4 regions of the Micromonospora sp. NPDC049529 genome follow, and region 1 is predicted to be linked to each of the others. Evidence: predicted binding sites of a transcription regulator. Region 1 holds the regulator's gene; each other region holds the start of a gene.
The links. The regulator HrcA, encoded in region 1, represses chaperone genes, less so after heat shock. The targets are predictions, from matches to a motif close to GGTTNGCACNCTCNNNNNGAGNGTGCNAACC.
Positions count from the first base shown of each region.

Region 2: the regulator HrcA is predicted to act here: its motif matches at 2,767-2,797, upstream of groES (co-chaperone GroES).
Region 3: the regulator HrcA is predicted to act here: its motif matches at 5,522-5,552, upstream of groL (chaperonin GroEL).
Region 4: the regulator HrcA is predicted to act here: its motif matches at 5,818-5,848, upstream of ACZ6QQ_RS36410 (FmdB family zinc ribbon protein).

Region 1 covers NZ_JBVJHT010000030.1:24,391-31,098, reverse strand. Annotated here, with positions in the region: gene ACZ6QQ_RS34580 (DUF4870 domain-containing protein) at 106-849, opposite strand; gene hrcA (heat-inducible transcriptional repressor HrcA) at 1,124-2,146, shown strand; gene dnaJ (molecular chaperone DnaJ) at 2,246-3,379, shown strand; gene ACZ6QQ_RS34565 (16S rRNA (uracil(1498)-N(3))-methyltransferase) at 3,664-4,398, shown strand; gene ACZ6QQ_RS34560 (beta-glucosidase) at 4,407-6,708, opposite strand, start outside.
Region 2 covers NZ_JBVJHT010000017.1:3,340-11,667, forward strand. Annotated here, with positions in the region: gene ACZ6QQ_RS26985 (sugar ABC transporter substrate-binding protein) at 1-385, opposite strand, end outside; gene ybaK (Cys-tRNA(Pro) deacylase) at 837-1,316, opposite strand; gene ACZ6QQ_RS26995 (THUMP-like domain-containing protein) at 1,327-2,577, opposite strand; gene groES (co-chaperone GroES) at 2,930-3,244, shown strand; gene groL (chaperonin GroEL) at 3,326-4,960, shown strand; gene ACZ6QQ_RS27010 (molybdopterin-dependent oxidoreductase) at 5,138-6,739, shown strand; gene ACZ6QQ_RS27015 (WhiB family transcriptional regulator) at 6,754-7,149, opposite strand; gene ACZ6QQ_RS27020 (response regulator transcription factor) at 7,502-8,328, shown strand, end outside.
Region 3 covers NZ_JBVJHT010000014.1:59,766-68,093, reverse strand. Annotated here, with positions in the region: gene ACZ6QQ_RS24470 (S8 family serine peptidase) at 1-2,142, shown strand, start outside; gene ACZ6QQ_RS24465 (GNAT family N-acetyltransferase) at 2,205-3,215, shown strand; gene ACZ6QQ_RS24460 (hypothetical protein) at 3,348-3,596, shown strand; gene groL (chaperonin GroEL) at 3,653-5,275, opposite strand; gene ACZ6QQ_RS24450 (cold-shock protein) at 6,087-6,290, opposite strand; gene ACZ6QQ_RS24445 (GNAT family N-acetyltransferase) at 6,795-7,265, shown strand; gene paaN (phenylacetic acid degradation protein PaaN) at 7,381-8,328, opposite strand, start outside.
Region 4 covers NZ_JBVJHT010000037.1:1,921-10,248, reverse strand. Annotated here, with positions in the region: gene ACZ6QQ_RS36440 (ATP-binding cassette domain-containing protein) at 1-1,414, opposite strand, end outside; gene ACZ6QQ_RS36435 (VOC family protein) at 1,765-2,175, opposite strand; gene ACZ6QQ_RS36430 (helix-turn-helix transcriptional regulator) at 2,186-2,629, opposite strand; gene ACZ6QQ_RS36425 (LysR family transcriptional regulator) at 2,688-3,581, opposite strand; gene ACZ6QQ_RS36420 (oxidoreductase) at 3,688-4,653, shown strand; gene ACZ6QQ_RS36415 (flagellar biosynthesis protein FlgA) at 4,637-5,221, opposite strand; gene ACZ6QQ_RS36410 (FmdB family zinc ribbon protein) at 5,377-5,793, opposite strand; gene ACZ6QQ_RS36405 (5-formyltetrahydrofolate cyclo-ligase) at 5,913-6,602, opposite strand; gene ACZ6QQ_RS36400 (GGDEF domain-containing protein) at 6,687-8,328, shown strand, end outside.

The DNA.
Region 1 (6,708 bases):
TTTCCCTCCCCCCCCCCCCCCCCCCCCCCCCCCCCGACGGACCGTCCGTGGCTCGGCGCTCGTGGCGCGCCGTGGGTTGTTACTTCACGGTGTTGCTTCGTGGTGTTACTTCACCAGTCGGACCGACATCGGGTACCGGTAGAGCGTGCCCTCGTTCGCCCGCAGACCGCCGATGATCGAGAAGACGGCCACCACGATCCAGGTGACGAAGGGCAGGATCCCGAGCGTGCAGAACCCGATGATGACCGCGAACAGCATGACCACCGCCCAGGTGATCTGGAAGTTCAGCGCCTCGACCGCGTGAGCGCGTACGGTCGGCGACTCGTTCCCCTTCGCTAGCAGCGCGATCAACGGGGCGATGAAGCCCACGATGACGCCACCGAAGTGTGCGATCAGGGCGAAGGTCTTCTCGTCGTTGTTCGCGTAGCCCTGTGGGACGGGGCCGCCCGGGTAACCGCCGCCCGGCTGGTACGCACCGCCGCCGGGGTAGCCACCGGGCGGGGGGTACTGGCCGCCGGGGTAGCCGCCACCGGGTGGCGGGTAGCCGCCGTCGGCGGGCGGGTAGCCACCGGGCGGGGGATAACCACCGGGCGGGGGATAGCCACCCGGTGGCGGGTAACCACCGGCCGGCGGGTAGCCGCCACCCGGCGGGGGAGTACCCGGTGCGCCGTACTGCGGGGCGGGCGGGGGCGAACCGTACTGCGGCGCGGCCGGCGGCGGGCCGTAACCGGGCGGGGGCGCCTCACCGGGACTCGGGTACGAGCCCGGCGACGTGAACGGAGTCGTCGGCGGTTCCGGCGGATAACCGCCGGGGCCGCCCTCTCCGGGAGGGCGGGGTGGTTCAGTCATGGGGCCACGGTAGGGGTATCGATCAACAGACGCCAGCTACCACCGGTGACGTCGGTGGACAATTACCGACTGAAACTGCTATGCCGACAGTGGGTCGGTTACCGTCCACGGGATCGCCCATGATCTCCGCCACCGGCCAGGCAAGATCTTCGGTCGGGCGCGAGGTTGATCATCGCAACCAGGTGGGACCGCGTCGTAGACTGGCACTCGTTACGGCCGAGTGCCAGACTGGTGAGCCGGGTGCTCGCACCGACCCGGTCGCAGGGAGGTGAGGATGGGTCTCGACGACCGCAAGCTCGACGTGCTGCGCGCGATCGTGGAGGACTACGTATCCACCCAGGAGCCGGTCGGCAGCAAAGCCCTGGTCGAGCGGCACCAACTCGGCGTGTCACCGGCCACCGTCCGCAACGACATGGCCGTACTCGAAGAAGAGGGCTACATCCGGCAGCCGCACACCAGCGCCGGCCGGGTGCCCACCGACCGGGGCTACCGCCTCTTCGTCGACCGTCTCTCCCGGGTCAAGCCGCTCACCCCGGCCGAACGCCGGGCCATCGAACGATTCCTGGTCGGCGCCGTCGACCTCGACGACGTGGTGCACCGGACGGTCCGCCTGCTCGCCCAGCTCACCCGGCAGGTCGCCGTGGTGCAGTACCCGAGCCTGGCCCGCTCCTCCGTACGCCACCTGGAACTCGTACCGATCTCCACCACCCGGCTCATGTTCGTCATGATCGCCGACACCGGCCGGGTCGAACAGCGCCTGGTCGAGATGCCGGCACCACTGCTCGCCGACGACGTGACCGACCTGCGCCGACTGGTCAACGAAAAGCTCGTCGGCAGCCGGCTCTCCGACACCCCGCCGCTGGTCCAGGCACTCGTCGACGAGGTCGCACCCGACCTGCGCCCGGCGATGGCGACCCTGGCGACGGTCCTGCTGGAAACCCTCGTCGAACGCAGCGAGGAACGGATCGCCCTGGCCGGCACCGCCAACCTGACCCGTGGCGGGCTGCTCGACTTCCAGGGCTCGCTACGCCCGATCCTGGAGGCGCTGGAGGAGGAGGTCATCCTGCTCAAGCTCTTCGGCGAGGTCGAACCCAGTACGCTCCGAATCCGGATCGGCGACGAAAATGAGATCGACAACCTGCGCGCCACCTCGGTGGTGAGCACCGGGTACGGCACCGGCAGCAACATCCTCGGCGGGCTCGGGGTGCTCGGGCCGACCCGGATGGACTACCCCGGCACCATCGCGACCGTACGCGCGGTCGCCCGTTACGTGGGCGACCTACTGGCACAGAATTGATGGCGCCGGAGCAGCGGGCAGCACCGGCGCGGAACCGATCAACAAGCTGACCTGACGACACCGGCGGACGGCACGACTGACATGGGGACACGGAACACAGTGGCCAAGGACTACTACGGGATTCTCGGCGTCAGCCGGGAGGCCTCCGACGACGAGATCAAGCGCGCCTACCGCAAACTGGCGCGGCAGTACCATCCGGACGTCAATCCGGACCCGGAGGCGCACGAGAAGTTCAAGGACATCAACGCCGCCTACGAGGTCCTCTCCGACGACCAGAAGCGGCAGATCGTCGACCTCGGCGGGGACCCCCTGGCCCCCGGCGGTGGCGGCGGTGGTGCCGGACCCGGCGGAGCCGGCCCGTTCGTCGGCTTCCAGGACATCATGGACGCCTTCTTCGGTGCCGCGGGCGGAAGCAGGGGCCCCCGGCCCCGTACCCGGCCGGGTGCCGACGCCATCCTGCGCCTCGAACTCGACCTCAACGAGACGGCCTTCGGCGTCGAGGCGCCGATCACCGTCGACACCGCCGTACTCTGCACCACCTGCGCCGGTGCGGGCACCGCCGCCGGCACCCACCTCGCCACCTGTGAGGCGTGCGGCGGGCGCGGCGAGGTCCAGTCGGTCCAGCGGACCTTCCTCGGCCAGGTCGTCTCGTCCCGGCCGTGCACGGTCTGCCAGGGCTACGGCACCGTCATCCCGCACCCCTGCCCGACCTGCGCCGGTGACGGCCGGGTCCGTACCCGTCGGTCGCTGACCGTCAAGATCCCGGCCGGGGTCGAGGACGGCATGCGGATCCGGCTCGCCCAGCAGGGCGAGGTCGGCCCCGGTGGCGGCACCGCCGGTGACCTCTACGTCGAGATCCACGAACGCACCCACGACGTCTACTCCCGCAAGGGCGACGACCTGCACTGCCGGGTCACCGTCCCGATGACCGCCGCGGCGCTGGGCACCCGCCTCACCATCAAGACGCTGGACAGCGACGAACCCGTCGACGTCAAGCCGGGCACCCAACCGGGCAGCACCCTGCGGCTGCGCGCCCGTGGCGTACCGCACCTGCGCGGCACAGGGCGGGGTGACCTCTTCGTCCACCTGGACGTCCGTACCCCGACCAAGCTCGACGCCGACCAGGAGCGGATGCTCCGCGACTTCGCCAAGACCAGGGGCGAGGAGGTCGCCGAGCTGAGCAAGCAGGGCGGCTTCTTCTCCCGCATGCGAGACGCCTTCAACGGGCACTAGTTTTTTGGCCCCGGCGGAGCCGGGGCGGCTCGCTCCGCTTCGCGCCGCCCAGTGCGGTGACTTCGTCCTGCGGGCGACGAAGGCTTCGCCTCGTCGTCCTCGGACGAAGTCACCGCGGCGGCGCTCGGTCGACTCGCGACGTTGGTTGCGGTCAGGGCCGGCGCAGTGGGCGCAGTTGTCGAGAAAGAGGGGCTATTCCTTGGGGAATAGGCCCTCTTTCTCGACATGAGGGGCCTTGCTGGGGTGACGGGGTCGTGGGGTGGGGTGGGGTTTAGCCTGGGCGGGTGTCGGTGCCGCTGTTCCTGGTTGAAGCCCTGCCTGTGGGGGATGTGTTCACGCTCGGTGGGGCGGAGGGGCATCATGCCGCCACGGTGCAGCGGTTGCGGGTGGGGGAGGAGTTGCTGCTCGCCGACGGGCGGGGCGGCACGGCCGGCGCGGTGGTGACGGCCGTCGGCCGGGGCACGCTGGACCTTCGGGTGAGCTCCCTGGCGTACGACGATGCGCCCGACCCGCGCCTGGTGGTCGTCCAGGGGATCGCCAAGGGGGACCGGGGCGAGTTGGCCGTACAGGCGATGACCGAGGTCGGGGTGGACGAGATCGTGCCCTGGGCGGCGTCGCGTTCGGTGGTGCAGTGGCGCGGTGAGCGCGGCGGTCGGGCGCGGGAGAAGTGGGTGGCGACCGCGCGGGAGGCGGCCAAGCAGTCCCGCCGTTCGTGGTTGCCGGTGGTGGCCGGGGCGCCGGACGAGTCGACCGGGCGGGTGGTGGACCGGATCGCCGGGGTGGCGGCGGCGTTCGTGCTGCACGAGGAGGCGACGGTGGGGCTCTCCACCGTGGAGCTGCCGGTGAGCGGGGAGATCGTGCTGGTGGTGGGGCCGGAGGGTGGCATCACGTCGGCCGAGGTGGCAGCCTTCGAGTCGGCCGGTGCACGGACGGTGCGACTGGGTCCGGCGGTGCTGCGTACGTCGACCGCCGGGGTGGCGGCGCTGGCCGTGCTCTCGGCGAGGCTCGGTCGCTGGTAGACCGGTCGTCAGGCGGTGACTTCGAGGGTGGCGGTCAGGCGGATGTCGGCGACGCCTCGGGCAACCTCGACGGTGTAGGTGCCGGGGACCGTACGCCACTGGCCGGCCCAGATCTGGGTGGAGCGGGCGGCGAGCGGGACCCGTACGGTGATCGTCTCGTCGGGTGCGGCGGTGACCGTGGCGAAGCCGGCGAGTTGCCGGGTGGGGCGCTCCGGGTCCGGCTCGGTCGGGCCGACGTAGAGCTGCACCACCTCCCGGCCGGTACGGCTCCCGCTGTTGCGCACCGTCACCACCGCTGTCGGCGTACCGGCGGATTCGACCTCCAGTGACTCGTACGCCCAGGTGGTGTAGCCGAGTCCGTGGCCGAACGGGAAGAGGGGGTCGGCCTGCCAGCCCCGGTAGCCGATGAAGACGCCCTCGTCGTAGCGAAGGGTGCGGTCGGTCGGGGTGGTGGAGAGGACCGGTACGTCGTGTGCGTGCCGGGGCCAGGTGGTGGGCAGTCGTCCGCCGGGTTCGGCGGCGCCGAGCAGTACGTCGGCGAGGGCGGCACCGGCCTCCTGGCCGGGGAACCAGGTGAGCAGGATCGCCGCGACTTTGTCGGCCCAGGGCATCAGGACCGGGGAGCCGGCGTTGACGACGACGACCGTACGCGGGTTGACTGCCGCGACCCGGCTGACCAGTTCGTCCTGGCGGCCGGGCAGGGCGAGACTGGTCCGGTCGAAGCCCTCGGATTCGACCTGTTCGGTGGTGCCGACCACGACGACGGCCACGTCCGCCTCGGCGGCGGCGCGGGCGGCCGCGTCGATCAGCTCGTCGGGGGAGGCGGTCGGTGCCGCGTGGCCGAGGCTGAAGTGCACGGCGCCGGCCATGCCCTCGACGATCTGCTGGGTGAGGGTCACCTCGACCGGTTCACCTTCGAGCAGCGTGATCGCGAAGCGCCGTTCGACCGGGGCGAGGAACGTCTCCGTCGGGTCCTGCTCCTCGTCGAAGAGCGGGCCGTCGAAGATCTCGGTGCCGGCGACGGTGAGCCTGAACAGCCCGAACCCGTCGATGGAAAGCTGGTGTTCGCCGCTGGTCCGCGGGGTGCAGCGGGCGGACAGTTCCACCGACGCGAGGTCGGCCGGGTCGACACCGGCGGGCAGGGCACCCAACCAGCGGGCGACGGCGCTGCGAAGATCGGCCCGGTAGAGCGCTTCACCGTCGGCGTTGCGCAGGGTCGCGGTGATCGGGGACCACTGTTCGCCGCTGGCGGCGGCGAGCCTCGGCCGGGGGTCGGCGCCGATCGCGTACGTAACCTCGGCGTCGGGCAGGGCGGCGGTGAGCCCGGCGAGTGGGGAGAAGATCCGCTCCGGGACGACCTGGGCACTGCCGCCGCCGAGGATCCTCGCGTCGGTGGCGAGCGCGCCGGAGACCGCCACCCGGCGCAGCGTGCTCGACTTCAGCGGCAGCAGGTCGCCCTCGTTTCGGGCCAGCACGAAGGAGCGGGTCGCGATGTGCCGCGCCACGTCGGGGCCGTGCAGCGGCGCCGGCCGGTCGTCCGGTGCCACCGCCGGGGGTACGCCGTCCAGCAGGCCCACCCGCGCGGCCAGGCGCAGAACCCGCCGTACCTTGTCGTCCACGACGTCCTCGGCGACCCGGCCGGCGCGTACGGCGGCGACCAGTTCGGCTCCCCACGGGTCACCGTGGGCGGGCATCACCACGTCGAGCCCGCCGTTGGCGGTGCCCACCACGGACCGGGCGGCGGTCCAGTCGGAGACGATGAACCCGTCGAAGCCCCACCGCTCCTTCAGTAACCCGTGTTGCAGCTCGGCGTGCTCGGTCATGGTGTGGCCGTTGACCCCGTTGTACGCGGCCATCACGCCCCACGCCCCGGCAGCCACGATCCGCTCGAACGGGGCCAGGTACAGCTCGTGCAAAGCCCGCTCGGAGACCCGTACGTCGACGGTGAACCGTTCGGTCTCGGAGTCGTTGGCGACGAAGTGCTTGACCGTGGTGCCGACGCCCTGGTCCTGTACGCCGGTCACGTAGCCGGCGCCGATCTCGCCGGTGAGCAGCGGATCCTCGGAGTAGCACTCGAAGTGGCGGCCGCCGAGCGGGCTGCGGTGCAGGTTGACCGTGGGGGCGAGCAGGACGTGCACACCCTTGCGCCGGGCCTCCTGGCCGAGCAGCCGGCCGGCGGTCCTGGCCAGTTCGGGATCCCAGGTGGCGGCGAGCGCGGTCGGGCTGGGCAGTGCCACCGACGGGTCGTCGGGGGTCCAGCCGATTCCGCGTACGCCGATCGGGCCGTCGGACATCACCAGGGAGCGGAGC
Region 2 (8,328 bases), on a different contig from region 1:
GGCGGTCGTAGTCGATGGTGGCGACGCCCTGGGACTTCGCCTTGTCGAGCACGGCCTTACCGGTGCCGGAGTCCAGGTTCACGATCATCAGGGCGGTCGCGCCACCGGTGATCATCTGGTCGGCGATGGTCTGGAACTGCGACTTGTCACCCTGGGCGTTCTGGATGACGTACTCGACGCCCGCGGTCTTGAAGGCCTCTTCGAGGTACTTCCGGTCCGCGGTCTCCCAGCGGTCGGAAGAGGCGCTGTCCGGCAGGATCACGCCGATCTTCGGGGTCTTGGCGCCGCTGCCACCGGCGGCGTCGTCGGAGTTGTCGCCGCAGGCCGTCAGGGCACCGGTGGCCAGCAGGCCCACGGCGGCGAGGGTGAGGATCCCTTTGCGCATTGCTCGGGTCCTTTCGAGGGGGTGGGGTTCGGTCCGCTGAGTCGTTGCGTGGGGCGGCCTGGTCGGTGCGGTAGCCGCCACTGCAGGGGTGGTCAGAGTGGGCCGTACTTACTTTTGTTGTGTCCGGCAACGTATTGCGCTCACGGGGTGGGACACAAGAGTGCCGAGGCCACGAGTTTTGTTGCCTGCGATAACAATTCAGCAACGCGGGTGACACCCGCCCGTCATCGGGCCGGGCAGGCTGGGCGGATCATGCCCATTTGCCGCCTGGTTCAACCCTCGCCGAGCCAAATGACCGAACCGTCGCCCCGACGGGCGCTCTGTCGGCTCACGCCGCCCGCCCGAGTGCCATCAATTCTGTGTGGGAAAAAGCACAGAGCGCAACGACGGTGATCGGCCGACCGGGCGGCGGCGAGCGGTCGCGATTGGTCGACAGTGGGCGGTTCGCCGCTCAGCCGGTGGCGATCTCCGCGGTGACCGCGCTGGTCAGCCGGATCAGGTCGGCCGGTGCGAGCTGGAGTTGGAGGCCCCGCCGGCCGGCGGAGACGTACACAGTAGAGAAACTCTCCGCTGAAGAATCAACTACGGTGGGTAACCGTTTTCGTTGGCCGAGCGGGCTGATCCCGCCCCGGACGTACCCGGTGGTCCGCTCGGCCACGACCCGATCGGCCAACGCCGCCCGTTTGCCGCCCACCGCCGCCGCCAACGCCTTCAGGTCCAGCTCACCGGTGACCGGCACGACCGCCACCGTCAACACCCCGTCGACCTCGGTGACCAGCGACTTGAACACCCGCGCCGGATCCACCCCGAGGGCGGCGGCCACCTCGGCGCCGTACCGGGGCGAGTCCGCCGGCACGTCGTACGGGTGGGTGGTGTGCGCGACCTTCTGCCTCACCAGCAGCGCCGTTGCCGGGGTCCCCTGACCTGCCACGGCCGGGACCCTACCGGGTCGGGGTCACCGGCCGGCAGACCAGCACCGTGGGAGCGCCGGCCACCCGGGTCAGCACCAGACTCGCCGGCTCGTCACCGGCAAGCCGCAGGTCGCGCCGGAACCGCTCCGGCTCCACCGCCGAACCCCGCTTCAGGATCTCCACCCGGCCGACCCGACGCTCGCGCAGCAGGCCGCGCAGCCGCTTCAGCGAGAACGGCAGCACGTCGGTGACCTCCAGACAGCGGGCGAACGGGGTCGGCGCCGCCGTGTCCGCGTACACGTAGGCGATGTCCGGGTCGGCCAGCGTGCCGGCCACCCCGGCGGCGAACTCGGCGACCAGGTGGGCCCGGACCACCGCGCCGTCCGGGTCGTAGACGTAGCGCCGGACCGGGCCGACCGGCGCCTGCACGGCACCGGTCCCGGTGAGCTGGGCCACGGCGACCCCGGCGGTGTCCGTACCGCCGGCCGGCTGGACCGGGATCGGGCCCGCGCCCTCCCGCGCGGTCCGCAGCACGGTGGCGCGGCGGGCCGACCCGGCGAACGGGCCGCACCAGAGGGTGGCCTCGACCAGCTCCCGGTCGACGCTGACCCACTCCGCCTCCGCACCGGGCGGGATCAGCGCGTGGTCCAGGCCGGGCGCGACCTTCACCACCGTGTACGGCACCCGCCGGGCCAGACCGAGCACGAAGTCCCACGGCGGGGAGTAGGCGGCCGGGTCGAAGATCCGCCGGCCGCCGGTCGCCCGCCGGGCCGGATCGCAGAAGACCGCGTCCAGGCCGGTCGGATCGAATCCGGTCGCGTCGGCGCACTCGACGGTGAAGCGGGCGGCCAGCCCGGTGGCCTGCGCGTTCGCGGCGGCCAGCGCGGCGGTGGTCGGATCCGCCTCCACCCCGTACACCCGGATGCCGGCACGGGCGGCGGCGAGCGCGTCCGCGCCGAGGCCGCAACCGAGGTCGGCCAGGGTGCGCACCCCGGCGTCGTGCAACCGGCGGGCCCGCCGGTCGGCCACCACCGACCTGGTGGCCTGCTCCAGCCCGGACCGGGTGAAGAACATCCCGGCGGCGGCTGGGCCGAACTTGCCGACCGCGCGGCGGCGCAGCTCGGCCTGGGTGAGTGCGGCGGCGGCGAGCGGCCCCGGTAGGCCCGCCGAGCGCAGCGCGGTGGCCGCGGCCAGCGAGTCGCCGCCGGCCACCTCGGCCGCCGCGGCGAGCGCGGTCACCCCGGAGGGAGTACGCAACGCGGCGAGCTGGTCGAGATCCATCGAGACATTGTGAGGCAGCACACCCCTGATCCGGGGCTGTACGCGTCGATCGCTGGTGGGGTGGGCGAGGCGCCGGTGAGAGCGCGGCGCGGCCGGTCCGCCGGTGGCCTGGTAAGGGGTTTCACCGAACACGTCGGCCGACATGTTGGCACTCTCCTTGACGGAGTGCTAGCCACCGGCATAACCTGCCGTTAGCACTCTCAGTCCGAGGGTGCCAGCTTCCGGGCTCCGGTCCGGTGGCTGAAACGCCAGGCGGACCGGCACCCGCGACGACGGACCCGCCCGGTGGCATGTGGCAGATTGACGCTGGCCGGCTCGCTGGTCAGCACAGAAACCAGTACCCCAGGAGGGTATGCCCGTGACTACCGCGACCAAGGTTGCGATCAAGCCGCTCGAGGACCGGATCCTGGTCCAGGCGAATGAGGCTGAGACGACCACGGCGTCGGGCATCGTGATCCCCGACACCGCCAAGGAAAAGCCGCAGGAGGGCACCGTCCTCTCTGTCGGCCCGGGCCGCATCGACGACAAGGGCAACCGGATCCCGGTTGACGTCAAGGTCGGCGACACGGTCCTCTACTCGAAGTACGGCGGCACCGAGGTTAAGTACGCCGGCGAGGAGTACCTCGTACTCTCCGCCCGCGACGTCCTCGCGGTCATCGAGAAGTAGTGATCTGACCGATCAGTGATCACTGCCCCGGACCGGCATGCCGGGCCGGGGCAGTGCTGTGTGAAGGGACCCGAGTAAAACATGGCGAAGATTCTGAGCTTCTCGGATGACGCCCGGCACCTGCTGGAGCACGGTGTCAACACGCTCGCCGACACGGTCAAGGTCACCCTCGGCCCGCGCGGGCGCAACGTCGTCCTGGACAAGAAGTTCGGTGCACCGACGATCACCAACGATGGCGTGACCATCGCCAAGGAGATCGAGCTCACCAACCCCTACGAGAACCTCGGCGCGCAGCTGGTCAAGGAGGTGGCGACCAAGACCAACGACGTCGCCGGCGACGGGACCACCACCGCGACCGTGCTGGCCCAGGCGCTGGTCCGCGAGGGCCTGCGCAACGTGACCGCCGGGGCGAACCCGACCGGTCTCAAGCGGGGCATCGACGCGGCCGCCACCAAGGTGTCCGAGGCGCTGCTCGCCAAGGCCGTCGAGGTCGGCAGCCGGGAGTCGGTCGCGCACGTGGCGACCATCTCCGCGCAGGACGCGACCATCGGCGACCTGATCGCCGAGGCGATGGAGCGGGTCGGCCGCGACGGTGTCATCACCGTCGAGGAAGGCTCCACCCTCGCCACCGAGCTTGAGGTCACCGAGGGCCTCCAGTTCGACAAGGGCTTCATCTCGCCCAACTTCGTCACCGACGCCGAGTCGCAGGAAGCGGTCCTCGACGACCCGTACATCCTGATCACGACTCAGAAGATCTCGGCGATCGAAGAGCTGCTGCCGCTGCTGGAGAAGGTTCTCCAGACCAGCAAGCCGCTGCTGATCGTGGCCGAGGACGTCGAGGGCCAGGCCCTGTCCACGCTCGTGGTCAACTCGATCCGCAAGACCGTCAAGGTCTGCGCGGTCAAGGCCCCCGGCTTCGGCGACCGCCGCAAGGCGCTGTTGCAGGACATGGCGGTCATCACCGGCGCCGAGCTGGTCGCGCCCGAGCTGGGCTACAAGCTCGACGCGGTCGGCCTGGAGGTGCTCGGCAGCGCCCGTCGGGTCGTGGTCGACAAGGACAACACCACGGTGATCGACGGCAAGGGCCGCGACACCGAGGTGGCCGACCGGGTCTCCCAGATCCGCAAGGAGATCGAGGCCTCGGACTCCGAGTGGGACCGGGAGAAGCTGGCCGAGCGGCTGGCGAAGCTCTCCGGTGGCATCGCGGTGATCAAGGCCGGCGCGGCGACCGAGGTCGAGATGAAGGAGCGCAAGCACCGCATCGAAGACGCGATCGCCGCCACCAAGGCCGCCGTCGAGGAGGGCACCGTCCCGGGTGGCGGCGCCGCCCTGGTGCAGATCGCCTCGGTGCTCGACGACGACCTGGGCTTCACCGGTGACGAGAAGGTCGGTGTCTCGATCGTCCGCAAGGCGCTGGTCGAGCCGCTGCGCTGGATCGCCCAGAACGCCGGTCACGACGGCTACGTCGTCGTGCAGAAGGTCGCCGCCAGCGACTGGGGCTTCGGCCTCAACGCCGCCACCGACGAGTACGTCGACCTGGCCAAGGCCGGCATCGTCGACCCGGTGAAGGTGACCCGCAACGCGGTCATCAACGCCGCGTCGATCGCCGGTCTGCTGCTCACCACGGAGAGCCTGATCGTGGAAAAGCCGGCCAAGTCGGAAGCCCCCGCCGGCGGGGGCCACGGCCACGGCCACCAGCACGGACCGGGCTTCTGATCCACCGGTGACACCGCACCAACCGTAATACCGCACCACCTGCGATAACCGTCGAACCAGGGTAGATCCGCGTCAATGGCGTACCAAGCGCCGAACCGCGCGAATCTACCCTGGTTTGCGTCCGCCGGGAGGCACGCGTCACTACCGGTCGGACCCGTGATCGTCAACACTGGCCGAGTGAGCACGCAACGCAGGTACGGCGCACTCGCCGGGATCGCCGCCGCCACGGTCGCGATCGGCTCGGCCGAACTGGTGGCCGTACTGACCGGGGCCCGGTCCGCTCCGCTGGTCGCCGTCGGTGGGGTGGTGGTCGACCTCGTACCGGAACCGTTGAAGCAGTTCGCGATCGACGTGTTCGGCATACACGACAAGACCGCCCTGCTGATCGGCACCGGTGTGCTGCTGGCCGGCTTCGCCGCACTGATCGGCATCGGCTCGCTGCGCACCCCGGTCCTCGGGTACGCCGGCATCGCCGGGTTCGGCCTCGTCGGCGCGGTCGCGGCCCTGACCCGACCCGGTGCCGGCGCCGCCGCCGTGCTGCCCTCACTGGTCGGCGCCGCCCTGGCCGCCGGAGTGCTGCGCCGACTGCGCGCCGTCCTGGTCCCCGCCCCGTGGCCGGACGCACCCCTGATCACCCCGCCCACGGGCAGCCGCGAAACGATCGCCCCGGCGACCGGCAGCCGCGAGACGGTCGAGGAGGAACACGACGCGGTGCAGGGGAGGCGGCGGTTCCTGACCGCGGCCGCGGTCACCGTCGGCGCCGCCGCCGTGAGCGGCTTCGGCGGGCGCTGGATCGCCACCCGACGCGGGGTCTCCGACGCCCGCGCGGCGCTGACCCTGCCCGCCCCGGCCAGCCCGGCACCACCGATCCCGGCCGGTGCCGACCTGTCACTGCCGCAACTCGCCCCGTACACGACACCGAACTCGCGGTTCTACCGGATCGACACCGCACTGGTCGTGCCGCAGGTCGACCCGGACAACTGGCAACTGCGCATCCACGGCCGGGTCCGCAACCCGATCACCCTCAACTACGCCGACCTGCTGGCCCGGCCGCTGATCGAGCGGGACATCACCCTCGCCTGCGTCTCCAACGAGGTCGGTGGGGACCTGATCGGCAACGCGCGCTGGCTCGGCGTACCGCTGAAGGAACTGCTCGACCAGGCCGGGCCGCTCGACGACGCCGACCAGGTGGTGGGCCGGTCCGCCGACGGCTGGACCTGCGGCACCCCGACCGCGCTGCTGCGCGACGGCCGCGACGCCATGCTGGCGATCGGAATGAACGGCGAACCGCTCCCGATCCAGCACGGCTTCCCGGTCCGGGTCGTCGTGCCCGGCCTGTACGGCTACGTCTCGGCCTGCAAGTGGGTGGTGGAACTGGAACTGACCCGGTTCTCCGACTTCGACGCCTACTGGGTGCCGCGCGGCTGGTCACCGGAGGGGCCGATCAAGACCCAGTCCCGGATCGACACGCCCCGGCCACGCAACCGGCTCACCCCCGGCCCGGTCACCATCGCCGGGGTGGCCTGGGCGCAGCACCGGGGAATCGAAAAGGTCGAGGTGCAGGTCGACGACGGCCCGTGGGAGCCGGCCACCCTGGCCCCGTCCGCCTCCGTCGACACCTGGGTCCAGTGGTCCCGGCAGTGGCAGGCGACCGCCGGTGACCACACCCTGCGGGTACGGGCCACCGACGCCACCGGCGCCACCCAGACCGGCGAACCACGACCGGTGGCACCCGACGGCGCCACCGGTTGGCACAGCGTGCAGGTGACGGTGAACTGAGCCGGGCGGGCCGGTCAGCTCGCGGCGCGTTGCGCCGGGATCGTGCCGGACCCCGTCGAATGGAACGGCCGGCCGAGCCGGGCCTCCAGTCGGGAGATGTCGACCCTGGTCCGGCGCCGGTCGGCGAGGTCCTCCCAGCCGACGGCGAGCAGCCGCAACCGTTCCGACTCGCTGAAGCCGCCCCAGACGCCGTACGGCTCGCGCACGGTCAGCGCGTGGGCGGCGCACTCGGGGCGTACCGGGCAGGTCCCGCAGACCTTCTTGGCCCCCGCCTCCCGGCGGTTGCGGGACGCTCCGCGTTCCCCGTCGGGATGGAAGAACTGTGCGGTGTCGCGCCCCCGGCAGGCCCCGAACCGTTGCCATTCCCACAGGTCGACGATGGGTCCGGGCAGTCTGCGTACGTTCGACATCTGCAACCCTCCTCCCGCGGCACCGCGACGGACACCCGATCAAGGCCGGTGTCCGGGCGGCGGGCCGCGTTGACACACCCGATTCCGGCCTCCGTTCCGCCATACCCAGCCCGTGAACGCGTCACACGTCCCCGACCACCTGAACCTGATCATTTCCGTCACCGGCTCCGGGTCGGTTCGACCGGGCCCGACCGTGGCGGGACCCCCGACAGAACCCCCAGCCGGCACCAGCAGGGCGGTAAGTCGGCGCAACCAGCCGGAAGAGGCAAAAACTTTCCCCTCCATCAGCCGGAAACTCGTCATGATCAGGGGCGGTCGTGGTCTGCTCTCGTCAGGGGGAAAGGAGACCACCGTGCGTACTGTCCTCGTCTGTGTCCGGACACCGCTCGCGGCGCAGGGCGTCGCGTCCGCCGCGGCCCGGCTAGGGCTGGCGGCCGTGGTGCGTACGGCGATCTCCGACCCCGAGGTGATGCTGCGCCTGGCCGAACGCCCGGCCGACGTGTTGCTGGTCGACACCGCGCTCACCCGCCCGGACAGTGTCGGGTTCACCCGGCGGGTGCTGGCCCGCGCCCCCGGGGCGGCGATCCTGCTGCTCGGCGCGGAGGAGCCCGGCGTGGCGGCGGCGGTCATCGCGGCCGGCGGCCGGGGGCTGCTGCCCGGCGGCGACCAGGACCTGGTCAGCGTGGTGGCGAAGGCGATGCTCCTGCTCAGTACGCCCGGCCGGGGTGGCCGGGGCACCGGGCTGACCGGTGGTGCCGGCGGGTCGACCGGTGCCCCACTGCCGGCCGAGGTCTCCGGCCGGGCCGCCGCCGAACGGCTCTCCACCGCCGCCTCCCGGCTGCCGGCGCGTCCCGGCGCCGTTCCCGGCGGGACCGGGCCGGTGGTGACCGGCCCGGCGCTCGGCTCGGACCTCGGCGGACGGGCCGACGCGGCCGACGACAACGGTGGGGCGAACCCGCCGACGATGGTGCCGGTGCAGCGCGGCGACGACGTACCCGGCGACCACCGGGCGCCCGGCGAGGGTGACGGGTCGGCGGCCGACGGCTCCGACCCCCGGACCAACACACCAGCGGAGAACCGGTTCAGCGGACCCCGACGCGGCGACCCGGCGAACACCGGCGGCTACGGCCGACCGGCCCCGGCCGCCGCCGGTCCCGGCGCGGTCGGACCGCTGCGGCG
Region 3 (8,328 bases), on a different contig from region 1:
GCCGGCCGATCCCGCCGCCCGGTCCCCGTCGACCCTGCCCCCGGTGCCCTGTCGGCTTCCGCGCCGGATGCCCCACCGGTTCCCGCGTCAGGATCGGGCTCCTCCGGGGTCGGGCTGGCGGTCGCCGCCGGGCTGGCGCTGCTGCTGCCCTGGGTCTGGCTGGGCGCGCTCGGCGGTCTGCTCGAAACCGGGCTGGCACTGGCCGCTTCGGCGGCCCTCGGCTGGTTCGTCGGCAGCCTGCTCGACCGGGGCTTCTGGACCGGGTACGAGCACCGCTCCGACGGCAGCCCCGCCGGCCCGGCCCGGTTGGTGCTGCTCGGCGGTCTGGTGTCCGGCGTCGCCCTGACCCTCGTCGCGGGCGGGACCGGCCCGGCCGGCACGCAACTCGCCGCCCTGCTCGTCCTGCCGGCGGCCGGCTTCACCATCGCCGCCCTGCGCCGGGTCACCCGCCCGGCCGTCACCGGACCGACTGCCACCCAGCCGGCCGTCACCGGACCGACTGCCGCCCTACCGGCCGTCAGCGGGACGGGGCGTTTCGGCGGGTCGGCGCCGGCTGGTTGGCTGGTCGGCGTGGCCGTACTCGGGCCGCTGGCCTTCGTGGACCCGGAGGAGATCTCGGTCCTGCTGTCCGACAACCGGGACGTACCGTTCTGGGCGGCGGTCGCCGCCGCCGGTTCGCTCGCGGTGGCGCTGCTGCTCGGAATCGCGTACGGCGTCGTCTTCGGCCGCGCCCGGTCCGTCGTCCCGCGTCGCCGGGTGGGAGCGGTGGCGGCGGTGGGACTGCTGCTGGTGGCCGGGGGCGTCTACATCGGACCGGGGCAGCCGGGGTTCCACGGCGAGAAGCTCTTTGTGGTGCTGAAGGAGCAGGCGTCAATGGGCGACCTGCGCGCCGCGCCGACCGGGGCGGCCGGGCAGCCGGCCCGGGTCCGGGAGGTCTACCAACGACTGGTCGACACCGCGTCCCGGTCACAGGTGGACCTGCGTCGCCAGTTCGACCGCTGGCGACTGGACTACACGCCGTACTACCTGGTCAACGCGATCGAGGTGGACGGCGGCCCGGTCGTACGCGCCTGGCTGTCCGGGCGGGACGACGTGGACCGGGTGCTGCTCAGTCAGCAACTGCGTCCACTGCCCGAGCGACCGGAGACCAGTCACGGCGACGGGGCGGCGCCGACCGTACCGTCCTGGAACCTGACCCAGATCGGCGCCGACCGGGTCTGGTCGCAGTTGGGGACCACCGGTTCGGGGATCGTCGTCGGCAGCTCGGACTCCGGCGTGGACGGTCGGCACCCGGCGCTGAGCGGCGGCTTCCGGGGCGGGGACGACTCCTGGTACGACCCGTGGAACGGCACCCGCTCCCCCACCGACCAGGGCGGTCACGGTACGCACACGCTCGCCTCCGCCATCGGTGGGCAAAACGTCGGTGTCGCTCCCGGTGCCCGTTGGATCGGCTGCGTCAACCTCGACCGCAACCTCGGCAACCCGGCGCACTACCTGGACTGCCTCCAGTTCATGCTGGCGCCGTTCCCGAACGGCGGTGACCCGTTCACCGACGGTCGGCCGGACCGCGCCCCGCAGGTGCTGACGAACTCGTGGGGCTGCCCGCCGATCGAGGGCTGCGACGCCGGGGCGCTCCGCCCGGCCACGGCCGCCTTCGCCGCGGCCGGGATCTTCTTCACCGCCGCCGCCGGCAACACGGGTCCGGGCTGTGACTCGATCGACGACCCGCCGGCCCCGTACGCCGATGTCCTCACCGTGGGTGCGGTGGACCGGGAGCGGCGGGTGGCGCCGTTCTCCAGTCGGGGCCCGGCGGCCGGCGGTGCGGCCAAGCCGGACCTGGTCGCACCGGGCGCGGACGTGCTGTCGGCGATGCCAGGCGGCGGGTACGCCGTCCTCAGCGGCACCTCGATGGCGGCCCCGCACGTGGCGGGCGTGGTGGCGCTGATGTGGTCGGCGAATCCGGCGCTCGTCGGTGACCTGGACCGGACCTGGCGGATCCTGCGGGAGACCGCCGCGCCGGTGGTGCCGTCCGAGGACGGTCCGGCCGGGCCGGACACCACCTGCGGTCCGCCGGGCAATCTCACCGGGGCGGGTCTGGTCGATGCGTACGCGGCGGTCCGGGAAGCCGGGCAGGCCCGCTGAACCGGGTACGACCAGCAGGGTGGGCAGCGCGACCGGGCCGCCATGTCCTATGGTCGGCGGTCGTGGACCACGATTTCTCGATCATCGAGCTGACCGACGACGACGTGCCCGCGGTGGTGGCCCTCTGCGGTGAGGCGCTGGATCTGCCGGACGACGCGGCCGAGGCGGCGGTGATCGTGGCCCGACTCCGGGACACCACCACGCTGCCGGGCGCCCCGATCCGCCGCCGTACGGTCGGTTTCGTCGCCGTCGTGGGGTCCGCGACGGTGGGTGTGGTGCTCGGCTCGATCGCCCACCGTGACTCGTCCCTGGGTCACGTCGACCTGGTCGCGGTGCACCCGGAGCACCGCCGTCGAGGGATCGGGCGGGCCCTGCTGGCCCGGATCGAGGGCGCCCTGTCCGGGCTCGGCGCGAGTGAGGTGCTGCTGGCCGGCAACCCGCCGCACTACGCCTGGCCCGGCATCGACGTGCGCTACACCCCGGCGGTCTGTGCCGCGATGGCGCTCGGCTACGAGCAGGAGAACACCGCCTGGAACATGACGGCCGACCTGTCGTACGACGGGTCGCCGGCCCTGCGCGGCACCGAGGACGCCGAACGGCGGCTGGCCGGACAGGGCATCACGGTACGCCGGGCCGAACCGGACGACGCGGCGATGCTGGTCGAGTTCGCGCGGGAGACGTTCGGGGTGGGCTGGGGCGGTGAGGTCGCCGACTCGATCGGCCGTACGGGCGCCGGCTGCCACATCGCCGTACGCGACCGGGTCGCCCCCTCCACCGCCGACGGTCCCGCCCCGGACGCCGCCGGTGCCGCCGGGGACGGCTCGACGGTCGAGGTGCTCGGCTTCGCCGCGTACGGGTCGTCGCGGCCGAGTTGGTTCGGTCCGATGGGCACCGCGCCGGCCGCGCAGGGGCTCGGGATCGGCGGGGTGCTGCTGCGGCGGTGCCTGGCCGACCAGCGGGCGGCGGGACACCTGCGGGCGGAGATCGGCTGGGTGGGCCCGGTGCCGTTCTATGCCAGCAATTCGGGTGCGCGGATCGAGCGGGTCTTCTTCCTCTACCGCAAGCAACTCTGACCGCCGCCCGGCATCCCCCGACGCCTGCCACCGCAGTGCACGAAAAGGGCGAATAGGAGATATCCGTTTATAGTGCCGTTTCTCAGCACCGTCGCCTTCCCGGCTCCTACCGTTTGAGCCAAGGAGGAAGTCATGGCGAAGGACGACGAACCGACTGACGATCTCGCCGCGGCCGCCTGGGCCAGGATGGCTGCGGAGATTCCCGCCGAAACGCCGGTACATCGCCTCGATTACGGCGACGCGGACCAGCGTGCGGAAATGGATCGGCTGGACGAACTCTCATCCGAGGAACCGCTGGAGATGGTCGACGCGCCGATCCAGATCAGGAAGCCGTTCTCCCGTACGGACAAGCAACGCAATCAACGACGACTACCGACATGACGTAAGGGGCGGACCGCTGACGCGGCCCGCCCCTTACCAATGCAACGTGACTGGACTCAGAAGTCCATGTCCCCGCCGCCCGGCGCAGCCGCCGGGGCCGGGTTCTTCTCCGGCTTGTCCGCCACCACTGCCTCGGTGGTCAGGAACAGAGCCGCGATCGAGGCCGCGTTCTGCAGCGCCGAACGGGTCACCTTGGCCGGGTCGATGATGCCGGCCTTGAGCAGGTCGACGTACTCACCGTTCGCGGCGTTCAGGCCGTGGCCGGCCTCCAGGTTGCGAACCTTCTCCACCACGACGCCACCCTCAAGGCCGGCGTTGACGGCGATCTGGCGCAGCGGGGCGTCGAGCGCGATCTTGACGATCGTCGCACCGGTCGCCTCGTCACCCGAGAGGTCCAGCTTGTCGAAGGCGGTCTTGCCGGCCTGCACCAGCGCGACGCCACCACCGGGAACGATGCCCTCTTCGACAGCCGCCTTCGCGTTGCGAACGGCGTCCTCGATGCGGTGCTTGCGCTCCTTGAGCTCGACCTCGGTGGCCGCGCCGACCTTGATCACCGCAACACCGCCGGCCAGCTTGGCCAGGCGCTCCTGCAGCTTCTCGCGGTCGTAGTCCGAGTCGCTCTTCTCGATCTCGGCGCGGATCTGGTTGACCCGACCCTGGATCTGGTCGGCGTCACCGGCACCGTCGACGATCGTGGTCTCGTCCTTGGTCACCACGACCTTGCGGGCGCGGCCCAGCATGTCGAGGCCGATGCCGTCGAGCTTGAGGCCCAGCTCCTCGCTGATGACCGCGCCACCCGCGAGGATGGCGATGTCGGTCAGCATGGCCTTGCGACGGTCACCGAAGCCCGGAGCCTTGACGGCGACGGACTTGAAGGTGCCCCGAACCTTGTTGACGATGAGGGTGGCCAGGGCCTCGCCCTCGACGTCCTCGGAGATGATCAGCAGCGGCTTGCCCGACTGCATGACCTTCTCCAGGATCGGCAGCAGGTCCTTCACCGAAGCGATCTTGCTGTTGACGATCAGGATGTAGGGGTCGTCGAGGACGGCCTCCATCCGCTCCGGGTCGGTCCAGAAGTAGGGCGAGATGTAGCCCTTGTCGAAGCGCATACCCTCGGTGAGCTCAAGATCGAGCCCGAAGGTGTTGCTCTCCTCGACGGTGATGACGCCTTCCTTGCCGACCTTGTCCATCGCCTCGGCGATGATCTCACCGACGGTGGTGTCACCGGCGGAGATCGACGCGGTCGAGGCGATCTGCTCCTTGGTCTCGACGTCCTTGGCGAGCTTGGCCAGCTCCTCCGCCACCGCCGCCACCGCAGCCTCGATGCCCCGCTTCAGGGCCATCGGGTTCGCGCCGGCCGCGACGTTGCGCAGGCCCTCGCGGACCAGCGCCTGGGCCAGGACGGTCGCCGTCGTCGTGCCGTCACCGGCAACGTCGTCGGTCTTCTTGGCGACCTCCTTGACCAGCTCGGCGCCGATCTTCTCGTAGGGGTCCTCAAGCTCGATTTCCTTGGCGATGCTCACACCATCGTTGGTGATGGTGGGGGCGCCCCACTTCTTCTCGAGCACGACGTTGCGGCCCTTCGGGCCGAGCGTCACCTTGACGGCGTCGGCGAGCTGGTTCATGCCCCGCTCGAGGCCACGGCGGGCCTCTTCGTCGAACGCGATGATCTTGGCCATACGGCGTTGTCCTCCTGGACACTCACGGCCACCCGAGCCGGTTGGTCCCGGATCGGCCGCCTGACTTCGCACCTTCGGACGTCACTACTGCGCTGGCGCGCGGTCTGGTCCGGCGCGAACGCACCGGACCGACTCCCGCGCACTAGGCGGCAGTGACGTCCGTCGGTCGGGTCGGACAGCCCGCGACGACCGGCCATGTGCCCCGCCCCGTCACCGGTGCGCGACCGTGGCCCTAACCGCCCCGACCTCTGGCACTCACACCGCGCGAGTGCCAATCACTTGTTTAGCACTCTCCCATGTCGAGTGCAAGCGAGTGGGCCGGAGCCGAACCGGCCGGACACACCTTCCCGCGCGTTCCGCCACCCCGCCGACCAGCGACATCGCCGCCGGGAGCCGGATCACCGCTCCCGGTGATCCGTACGGCACCGGCATCGGCACGGGGCGTCGGGCACACCCGTACGGGTGAACGTCGCGCGGGTGAACATCGGGCGAAGCCAGCCGCACAGTCGTACGGGACGCCCAAATGTGACGAACTGCCCCATCGTCGAGACAGGCTCGGACACCACACGAGCCCGTCTCCCGCCACGGCGGGCCAACGGCGGAGCACCCAGCCGGAGAGCAGCAGTCACCCACTCGGACCGGCACCCGGATCCACGGGCACACGGCAGCGGAACACCGGTGGGCGGAAGTGTGACAGCGGCGCCGTACTCCACGGGGAGACCGGCGCCCTGTCGTTATCGATTCCGGCTGTGATTTTCACGAGCATTCGGTCGGGACTCCCGACCGGTGTCGGACGACGCGGGCGAACCGGTCAGGCGAGGAGGCGCACCTTCTCCGCCTGCGGCCCCTTCTGGCCCTGGGCGATTTCGAACTCCACCCGCTGTCCGTCGTCGAGCGCCTTGTAGCCGTCCATCTCGATCGCGGAGAAATGGACGAATACGTCCTGCCCGCCGTCGACCGCAATGAAGCCGTAGCCCTTTTCACTGTTGAACCACTTGACGGTGCCCTGTGCCACGGTGCACTTCCTCACTTCGATCGTGCTGGGTCAAACACCCCCGGCTCCGGCGTACGCCGACCGGAGCCGCCGACTCGGGACCATATCGATCCACGAATACAGCAACCGAAATCGCACGCTACACGAGGTCCGACCGAGGTGCACTACCCCAAAAGGGACAGCAGCCGGTACGCGCACCCCCACCTGTGACGATTGAACCGCATCGTCGAACGTCTTTACGTCGTACAATTGATCATGTATCTCGCGCAACGCGACGCAACCGTGATCCGCAATCCGGTTGCCGGCCGGGTCCGTCGAGGGTAGGCATGCCCCATGACCAGCCTGCCGGCCACCGCCGCACCACGGGCGGCCGCCACCGCCGCCACCCCGCCGGGTGCGACCGCCACCGCCCGCACACCCGCCCCGGGCTCCCCGGCCGGCGGTACCGACGGCCTCCGGCGCGGCGACGGCGACGCCGACGACCGGCCACGGGTCCGGCGGATCCGGAGCACCGACACCGCACGGATGCGGGCGCTGCGCCTGGAGATGCTCGCCGACGCACCCCTGGCCTTCCTGGAAACCGTCGCCGAGGCGGCCGCCCGACCCCACGCCGAGTACGCCAGCCGGATGCGCCAGAACGCCACCGGCGGCCAGATCGCGGCCTTCGTCGCCGAACCACCCTCGGCGTACCCGGACGGGCGTTTCCTCGGCCACGCGGGCGGGCACGCGGTCCCCGCCGAGCCGGGGCTCACCGTGATCTTCGCCGTCTACGTCACCCCGGCCCGACGCGGCAGCGGTCTGCTCGCCGACCTGATCGAGGGGGTGGCGGACTGGTCCCGGGCGGCCGGACGCCCGGAGCTGATGCTGGAGGTGGTGGTCGGCAACGACCGGGCGATCCGCGCCTACCAGCGGCTCGGTTTCGAGGACACCGGCGTCCGGCTGCCGCACCCACGGATACCGACGCTGACCGAGTTGCAGATGCGTCGCCGCGCCTGAACCGACGGCGGTGTCCCGCCCCACACGAGAGCGGGGAGGCAGCCCCGTCGCCGGTCACCCGGCCCGGACCCGTCGGCAGATCCGGATCTGCCGACGGGCTCGGAGCTCCGGAAACTCAGACGTGCCGGCGGGACTGGACCACCCGGAACCGGCCGGCCACGTACGCGCCGTCGGTCAGGGCCGCGTTCGCCGCCGGATTGGCACCGCTGGCGTGGAAGTCGGAGAAGGCCGCCGACTGGTTGACGAAAACTCCGCCGGTGAGGTTGCAGGACAGGTGCACGCCGGCATCGAGCGCCGCCGACTCGGCCGCGTCGAGGACCTTCTCGTCGCTGGCGTAGACCGCCGCCGTCAACGCGCCCCGCGCCCCCACGGTCTCCCGCAGGATCTCCAGGCTGTGCGTGGTGGAGTCGGTCGCGATCGCGAACGAGATCGGTCCGAACCACTCCCGGCCGTAGGTCCGCACGGCGTCCGCGCCGAGCCGGACGATCGTCGGCGTACGCACCACCGCCTGCGGGTACGTCGGGTGCTCGACCGTACGCGACGCCAGCACGACCTCGCCGACCCCGGCGACCTCGTCCAGCCGGGCCAGCACGCCCTCGTTGACGATCGCCCCGGTGAACTCCACCGCCCGCGCCGGGTCACCGGTGAGCTTGCCGACCGCACCGGCGATCCCGGCCGTCACCTCGTCGAAGCTCTTGTGGCCCTGGTCGGTCTCGATGCCCGCGGACGGGATCAGGATGTTCTGCGGTGTGGTGCACATCTGCCCGCTGTAGAGGGTCAGCGAGAAGCCGATGTTGCGGCACATGCCGGCGAAGTCGTCGGTGGAGTCGACCACGATGGTGTTGACGCCGGCCTTCTCGGTGTACACCGCAGCCTGGCGGGCGTTGTTCTCCAGCCAGTCGCCGTACTCGGTCGAGCCGGTGAAGTCGATGATCCGTACCTCCGGGCGCAGCGCCAGCGTGGTCGCCAGCTTCTCGCCCGGTTCCTCGGCGGCGAGCAGCACCAGGTTGGGGTCGAAGCCCGCCTGCGCCAGCACCTCGCGGGCGTACCGGACGGTGATCGC
Region 4 (8,328 bases), on a different contig from region 1:
TGGCCCGCAGCCCCTCGACGGTGCCCTCGAAGCAGACCGAGCCGCCGGCCGTGCCGGCGCCGGGGCCGAGGTCGACCACGTGGTCGGCGATCGCGATCGTCTCCGGCTTGTGCTCCACGACGAGCACCGTGTTGCCCTTGTCGCGCAGCCGTAGCAGCAGGTTGTTCATCCGTTGGATGTCGTGGGGGTGCAGGCCGGTGGTGGGCTCGTCGAAGACGTACGTGACGTCGGTGAGCGAGGAACCGAGGTGGCGGATCATCTTGACCCGCTGCGCCTCACCACCGGACAGGGTGCCCGACGGACGGTCGAGCGAGAGGTAGCCCAGCCCGATCTCGACGAACGAGTTGAGGGTGTGGTGCAGCGTGGCCAGCAGCGGCGCCACCGACGGCTCGTCGAGGCCACGGACCCATCCGGCCAGGTCGCTGATCTGCATCGCGCACGCGTCGGCGATGCTGATCCCGCCGATCCGGGACGACCGGGCCCCCTCGCTGAGCCGGGTCCCGTCGCAGTCGGGGCAGGTGGTGAAGGTGACCGCCCGGTCCACGAACGCCCGGATGTGCGGCTGCATCGCCTCCCGGTCCTTGGCGAGGAACGAACTGCGCACCCGGGGGATCAGTCCCTCGTAGGTGAGGTTGACCCCGTTGACCTTCACCTTGACCGGCTCGTGGTGGAGGAAGTCGTGCAGCTCGGTCTCGGTGAAGTCGCGGATCGGCTTGTCCGGGTCGAAGAAACCCGACCCGCTGATGATCCGCACCATCCAGCCGTCCCCGGTGTAGCCGGGGACGGTGATCGCCCCCTCGGAGATCGACTTGGAGCTGTCGTAGAGCTGGGTGAGGTCGATGTCGGAGACCGTGCCCCGGCCCTCGCAGCGCGGACACATGCCGCCGGTACGGGTGTAGGTCTGCTTCACGGCCTTGCTGCCGGCACCGCGTTCGACCGTGATCGCACCGGTCGCCCGGACCGACGGGACGTTGAAGGAGTACGCGTTCGGCGAGCCGATGTGCGGCTGTCCGAGCCGGCTGAAGAGGATGCGCAGCATCGCGTTGGCGTCGGTGGCGGTGCCGACGGTGGAGCGGGGATCGGCACCCATCCGCTGCTGGTCGACGATGATCGCGGTGGTCAGCCCTTCGAGTACGTCAACCTCGGGCCGACCCAACGTCGGCATGAAGCCCTGCACGAAGGCGCTGTACGTCTCGTTGATCATCCGCTGCGACTCCGCGGCGATCGTGCCGAACACCAACGAGCTCTTGCCCGAGCCGGAGACACCGGTGAACACCGTCAACCGGCGCTTCGGCAGCTCGACGTTGACGTCCTTGAGGTTGTTCTCGCGTGCGCCGTACACGCGGATCAGGTCGTGGTTGTCGGCGATGTGCGACGCAGCCGACTGCGCGTCCGTCCTCGTGGCCATGCTCATCGTGTCTCCATCTGTCACGCGGGCCCGCCTTCGCGGTTCTTCGGCAGCGTCGCCCGGCTCGATCCGACCAGCTTCGAGCGGTACGCCGGTTCCTCTCCGTCGGCGCGATCGCGGCAACGGTCGGCTGTTCACAGGGGTGGTGCGACCCCGTTCGCCCGGCCGAGGCGTCGAGAATACCCATCCTGGGGACCCCGGCCTCGCCTTCGATCATCGAACCGGCGCGGACGTGGTGCGAGGACGGTTGCCGGCGTGGTCGGCGCCGGTGGCCACCGGGCGGCTGCCACCGGCACCGGACGCGGGCTCCTCCACGCCGCCGTCCGTGCAGGTCACGGCCGTGATCGTCGGACGGCTCAGCGCAGTTGCTGGATCCGGAGCAGGTTGCCGGCAGGATCGCGGAAGGCGCAGTCGCGGACGCCGTACGGCTGCTCGGTCGGCTCCTGGACGACCTCGGCGCCGCCGGCCACCAGCTTCGCGAAGGTGCCGTCGAGATCGGAGGTGGCCAGGTTGGCGCCGAAGTAGCTGCCCTTGGCCATCAGTTCGAGGATGGTACGGCGCTCATCCTCGGTCAGGCCGGGGTTGGCGGTCGGTGGGTGCAGGACGATGGCCGTGTCCGGCTGGTCGGCGGGGCCGACGGTGATCCACCGCATCCCCTCGTACCCGACATCGTTGCGGATCTCGAAGCCGAGCGTGTCGCGGTAGAAGGTCAGCGAGGCGTCCGGGTCGGTGTGCGGCAGAAAGCTTGAGTGAATGGTGATGTTCATGCACGTCAGGCTAGGTCCGGCTCGGGGCCGGCGCTTCTCGATTCCTGATCGGTCTGGTCACCTGTTTCGTCACGCACGACGGCATCCCCGCCGTCGCCCGCGTCGCCCGCTGCCGGTAGGCGCTGGGTGGCACGCCGACCAGCTCGGTGAAGCGGGTGCTGAAGGTGCCCAGTGAGGCACAACCGACCGCGAAACAGACCTCGGTGACACTGAGGTCGCCCCGACGCAGCAGCGCCATCGCACGCTCGATCCGCCGCGTCATCAAGTAGCTGTACGGCGATTCGCCGTACGCGAGCCGGAACTGGCGGCTGAGGTGTCCGGCCGACATGTTCACCCCACGCGCCAGCGCCTCCACGTCCAGCGGCTGCGCGTACTCCCGGTCGATCCGGTCGCGGACACGGCGCAGCTGTGCGAGGTCGCGTAGGTGCTGCTCAGCGGCGGGTCGGCTGCTCACCCGACCGATCGTGCCACGTCGCGACGGGGATGACGACAGCGCCGTAGACCGGCCGGTGTCAGGCGGGTCCGGGGGAGGGCGCGGCCACGAGTTCGCGTACGACCTCGACGAATCCGCGTACCAGCGGTGTCTCGATCCGCCAGGCGAGCGCGATGCGGAGCGGGTCGACGTCGGTCAGCGGGATCCAGACGAGGTCCGGGCGGGCGTAGTAGCGGGACATGCTGGCCGGTGCGAAACAGATCGCCGAGCCCTCGGCGACCACTTCGAGCATCTCCTCGACGTTGTCGTTGACCGGGCCCCACCGTGGCGTCGAGCCGTCGGGTCGGGGGTTCACCGCCCACCAGTCCACCCACTCACGCGGCGCCCGCTCGGTCCACATCAACGGTTCGTCGTTGGTCTCCAGGATCGACACGCCGTCCCGGCCGGCGAGCGGATGGTTCCGGGCGACGGCGACCAGTCGGGCCTCGGTGTGCACCACCTCGACGTGCATTCCGGCCAGGTCGTTGGGGAGCCAGACGAAGGCGACGTCGACCCGGCCGTCGTGCAGGGCGGCCGCCTCCTCGCCCCAGTCGAAGCGTTTGGGCTCGACGGTCGCGTCCGGGTGGCGGCGGGCGAACTCGGCCCGGGACCGGGTGGTCAGCTCGCCCGCGCCGCTCGCCTCGAAACCCACCCGCAGGACGCCGGACTGGCCGCGCCGGTGCCGTTCGGCGGCGGCCGTCACCCGCGTCGCCTGCCGCAGGGTACGGCGGGCCTCGGCGAGCACGTCCCGACCGGCGGCGGTGGCGGTCACCCCGCCGGCGTGCCGGTCGAACAGGCGTACCCCGAGTTCGGTCTCCAGGTTCCGCAGCGCGTACGACAGAGCGGGTTGGCTGACGTAGAGCCGTTGGGCGGCCCGACCCAGGTTTCCGCTCTCGTCGATCGCCACGAGGTAGCGGAGCTGGCGCAGATCCATCCCGCCATCATAAAGCGGCCTTATCGAGCAAGTGATCTTCTGTCTTGGACCGACCCCGTCCAGGCAGGCAAAACTGGGCCCGTTCGCATCGTCGCTGGAGGCCCGGATGTCCATCGAACCCCCGTCCACCCGACCACCGACCGGCCGGGTCTGGTTGATCACCGGCACCGGTTCGGGGTTCGGCCGGTCGATCGCCGAGGCGGCACTGGCCGCGGGCGACACCGTCGTGGCGACCGCCCGTCGCCCGGAGACCCTGGCGGATCTCGTCGCGGCGTACCCGGACCGGGCCAGCGCGCTCGAACTGGACGTCACCGACCCGAACCGGATCGCCGCCGTCGTGGCCCAGGTCGTCCTCTGGCACGGCCGGATCGACGTACTGGTCAACAATGCTGGTCGGGCCCTGATCGGGGCGGTGGAGGAGACCACCGACCGGGAGTTGCGCGACCTGATGGACCTGCACTTCTTCGGCCCGGCCGCGCTCACCCGGGCGGTGCTGCCGCACATGCGCCGCCAGGGGTCGGGCAGCATCGTCCAGCTCAGCAGCATGGGCGGCCGGCTGTCGTTCGCCGGTGTCTCCGCCTACTCGGCGACCAAGTTCGCGCTGGAGGGGCTCTCCGAGGCGCTGGCCGCCGAGGTCGCGCCGTACGGGATCAAGGTGTTGATCGTCGAGCCCGGCGCCTTCCGGACCGGGCTCAACGGCCCCGCCTCCCTGCGCTCGGCCCCGATGGACGCCTACGCCGACACGGTGGGTGTGGTGGCGGCCAACCATCTCGCCGCCGACGGTCGGCAGGCCGGCGACCCGGCCAGGGCCGCGACGGCGATCCTCACCGCGCTCGCCGCCGAGCCGACCCCGCTGCGGCTGGTGCTCGGCAACGACGCGCTCGCCGCCGTCGGCGCCAGCCTCGACCGGGCTCGGGCCGAGTTCGACGCCTGGGAGTCGATCGGGCGCGACGTCGACTTCGACGTTCCGGAAACGACCCCGGAAGGTCCCGCCCCGCTCGGTGCGACGGTAGCTCCGGCTCCGGCGGGACATCGTCCCGCCCCGGTCGGTGTGGTCACTCCCGGACCATGATCGCGAACCGGGTCTCCTCGGGCAGGGCGATCGCGCGGTGCGCCTCGGCCGGCGGCAGGGCCAGGTAGAGGGCACCCGTTCCGTCCGCCGTGGAGTCGGCCGCGAGCACGTCCAGGACCATCGCGCGGGCGGCGACCAGGGCCGGTCCGGTCGGCCGGGCACCGGGGCCGGCGGCGAGCAGGTCCACCCGGGCCCCCGGCCGTACGACGGCGAGGGAGGCCGGCTCGGCCAGCCGGATCGGCACCCCGACCGTGCCCGCCGGCAACGGCAGCCGGGCGCCGGCCGGCAACGCGGAACCTGCCGCCGGTGGGAGAGCTGACGAAGCATCGGCCGCCGACGACGGGTTGCCGGGCAGGTCGGGTGAGCCGGCCGGAGGCGGCCCGTCCGGTCCGGCGGTTGCCCCGGGGCAGGGCGGTTGCGGCTCGCGGGCGTAGAGCGCCCCGGCGGCGAGGGCGAGCAGCAGGGCGGCCAGGGTCAGGCGGAGTGCGGTGCCGGGCCGGGGCAGGGTCGGCCAGCGGGACGGGGAGAGCGACGGGGGTCGCCGTACCGGCCGGGGGTGGGTCGCCATCAGTCTGCCTCCCGTTCGACCCGGTCGCCCCGGTGCGGGCGTACTCCGGTGGGCAGGAGGCTAGGCGTACGGAAACCGGGCGCGTGGGCGCCCGGTTCACCGCTGTGGACAACTCGGCAGGTTGTGGAAAACCCCGGTACGGGGGTGTGGATCTGCTATGCGGCGCTGCCGGACGAGGAGCCGCCGCCGGAGCTGCTCGTGCCCGCCGTCGACTTCGACGCGCCGGTCGACCCGCCGCCGCCCGACCCGTTACCGGAGCCGTTGCTCGACCCGCCGTTGCCGGACGAGGTGGACCCGGACGAGCCCGAACCGGACCCGGTCGAGGAGTCCGACTTGGTCGAGGACTCCGACTTGGCCGGGGTCGAGCTGCCACCGGCGACGGTGTCCGACCCGCTGGCACGGGAGTCGGTGCGGTAGAAGCCCGAGCCCTTGAAGACGATGCCGACCGAGTTGAACACCTTGCGCAGCCGCCCCTCGCAGGCCGGGCACTCGGTCAGCGGCGCGTCGGTGAACGACTGCACCGCCTCAAGCTGGTGGCCGCACGCGGTGCAGGCGTACTGGTACGTGGGCACGGTCTCCTCCGGATCTTGCTTTTCGTTTGGCACTCGTCGTATCCGAGTGCCAATGGTGCGTCATCGGACCCATTTTCGTCCACCTGGAGTGTCCGGCGTGACGCCGGCACCGGAACCCCTCAGCCGGGAGGGATCGGGCGGAACCCGTCGGACGGAGTGATCACGGCGTGGACCGGTCGGTCGTGCGGCTGCGCCGGCACCCGGTCGACCAGTTCGCCGTCGTGCAACAGGGCGACGGTCAACGCGCCCGGCGCGACCCGTGCCAGCGCCCGGTCGTACGAACCGCCGCCCCGGCCGAGCCGGATACCGCGTAGATCCACTGCCAGCGCGGGCACGATCACCAGCGTCGCGGTGCCGACCGCACCGGTACCGAGCCGCTCGCCGGACGGCTCGCGCAGCCCCCGCCCGGCGGCCACCAGCGCCCCGCCGTCCGGCCCCGGGCCCGGGTAGCGGGCCCAGTCCAGGTCCAGATCGGCCCGAAGCACCGGCAGCAGCAGCTCACCACGCTCATCACGGGCGCCGTGACCGAGCGTGCCGAGTTCGAGCGCGGCGAGCAGGTGGTCGGGCAGGTCCGGGCCGCCGGGTTCGGAGCCGACCGGCACGTACGCGGTGATCCGGCGCGGTGCGGTGCGGCGTACCAGGTCGGTCAGCGCGGCCCGGAGCAACCCGGCGGCGGCGGCCCGGTCCGGGGCCGGCAGCGCCCGGCGGCGGGCGAGCAGGACGGCCCGGAGGGCGACCTTCTCCCCGTGTACCTCCCGCTCCCCGTGCGCCTCGTCGGTCACTTCAGCTCCATCCGGAAAATCCGGCACGTAACACTCCTGCGGTAACTCCAGTTGCCTATGTCGGGCTGTCCAGCATCCCAGCAAGGAACGCGGAACTTCCCGGGGGAAAAAGTGACGCTGCGTGGACGGCTGACGACCGCCTTCCTCGCCGTCGTACTCGGCCCGGTCCTGCTCGGCGCGTTCTTCGCCGGTCGGACCGTCGCCGTGGTCAACGACCACCGGTCCCGGGAGCGGCTCGACCTCGCCGCCACCACCGTACGTACCTCGGTCAGTGCCCTCTGCCAGCAGCTCTACGCGGCGGCCGACGCCGTCGCGGTGGCCGGCGAGCCGTCCCTGCGGGCCGACGCCGCCCGGCAGGTGATCGCCCGGGGCCTCGCCGTCGCGGTCATGGTCACCGACCCGGTCGGCGGCACCACCCTGCTCACCCCGGCCGCGCCGGCCCCGCCGTGGGCGGACTGCGCCGGCGGCTACCCGGCCAGCGCCCCGATCCAGGCCCTGGCGGTACGGGTGGAACTGCGCGACCCCGCCGGCGGTGCGATCGGCACGGTCTGGGCGGCCCAACGCCTCGATCCCGGATTCGTCGCCCGGCTCGCGGCGGCCACCGGCACCGCCGTCACCCTCTGCCGGGGCGAGCCGGCGCCCGGCACCGCCATGCAGAGCACCGAGCACAGCGGAAGCCGGGACGCGGTGCTGGTCGCCGCGCGTCGGCTGGCCGGGGACGCGGTCGGCGAGACCGACACCGGCCGGTACGTCCGGCGGGTCGGCCCCTCACCCGGGCAGCCCCTGCCGCTGGTGCTCTCCGTACCACCGAACCCGCCGCAGGCGATCTACGCCATCCTCGCCGGGGCGGTGCTGCTCGCCGGGCTGCTGGCCGTACTGGCGGCCTGGCGGCTGGCGCGCTCGACCACCCGCCCGCTGACCGAGCTGGCATTCGCCGTCGACCGGGTCGCCGACGGGGACCTGACGGCCAGGGTGCCGGTGAACCGGCCGGACGAGATCGGGCGGCTGGCCCGGACGTTCAACCGGATGACCCGGGAGACCCAGTCCTACGTACACGCCCTGACCACCAGCCGGGACCAGCTCCGGGGCCACCTCGCCCTGCTCGGCGACACCCTGGCCAGCACCCACGACCTGCACCGGATCCTCCAGGTCATCCTGCAGACCGCGCTGGTCGCCACCGGGGCCCGGGCCGGTCTGCTGCTCCTACTCGACCCGGACGACGGCACCCTGGTCGGCCAGTGCGCCGAAGGGCTCGACGGTGCACCGGCGGTGGATCCGGCAGCGGTCCGGGTGCGGCTCGGTGCCGGCGTACTCGGTCTGGTCGCCGCCACCGGGGAGCCGCTGCGCGGCCGGATCGACCGGGACGGGCCGCACCGGTCCGGGTACGAGCCGGACTGCCGGACGTACCTGGCGGTGCCTTTCGCCGCGCCCGGCTCGGCCGGCCCGCCGCCGCAGCACCCGGCCGACCCGCTCGTTCCGGCCCCGGCCGCCGCCACCCTCGGCGTACTGGTCCTCTACGACCGGCACGGCTCCGACGACTTCGACGACACCGACCTGGTCACCCTGCGCAGCTTCGCCTGCCACGCGGCGGTGGCGGTGGACAACGTACGGGTGCACGAGGAGGCGCAGCGGCTGTCGCTGACCGACCCGCTGACCGGGCTGTGGAACTACCGCTACCTGAAGGAGTCGGTGCGTCGGGAGGTCGAGCGGGCAAGCCGGTTCGGTCGCACGATCAGCCTGCTGGTGCTGGACC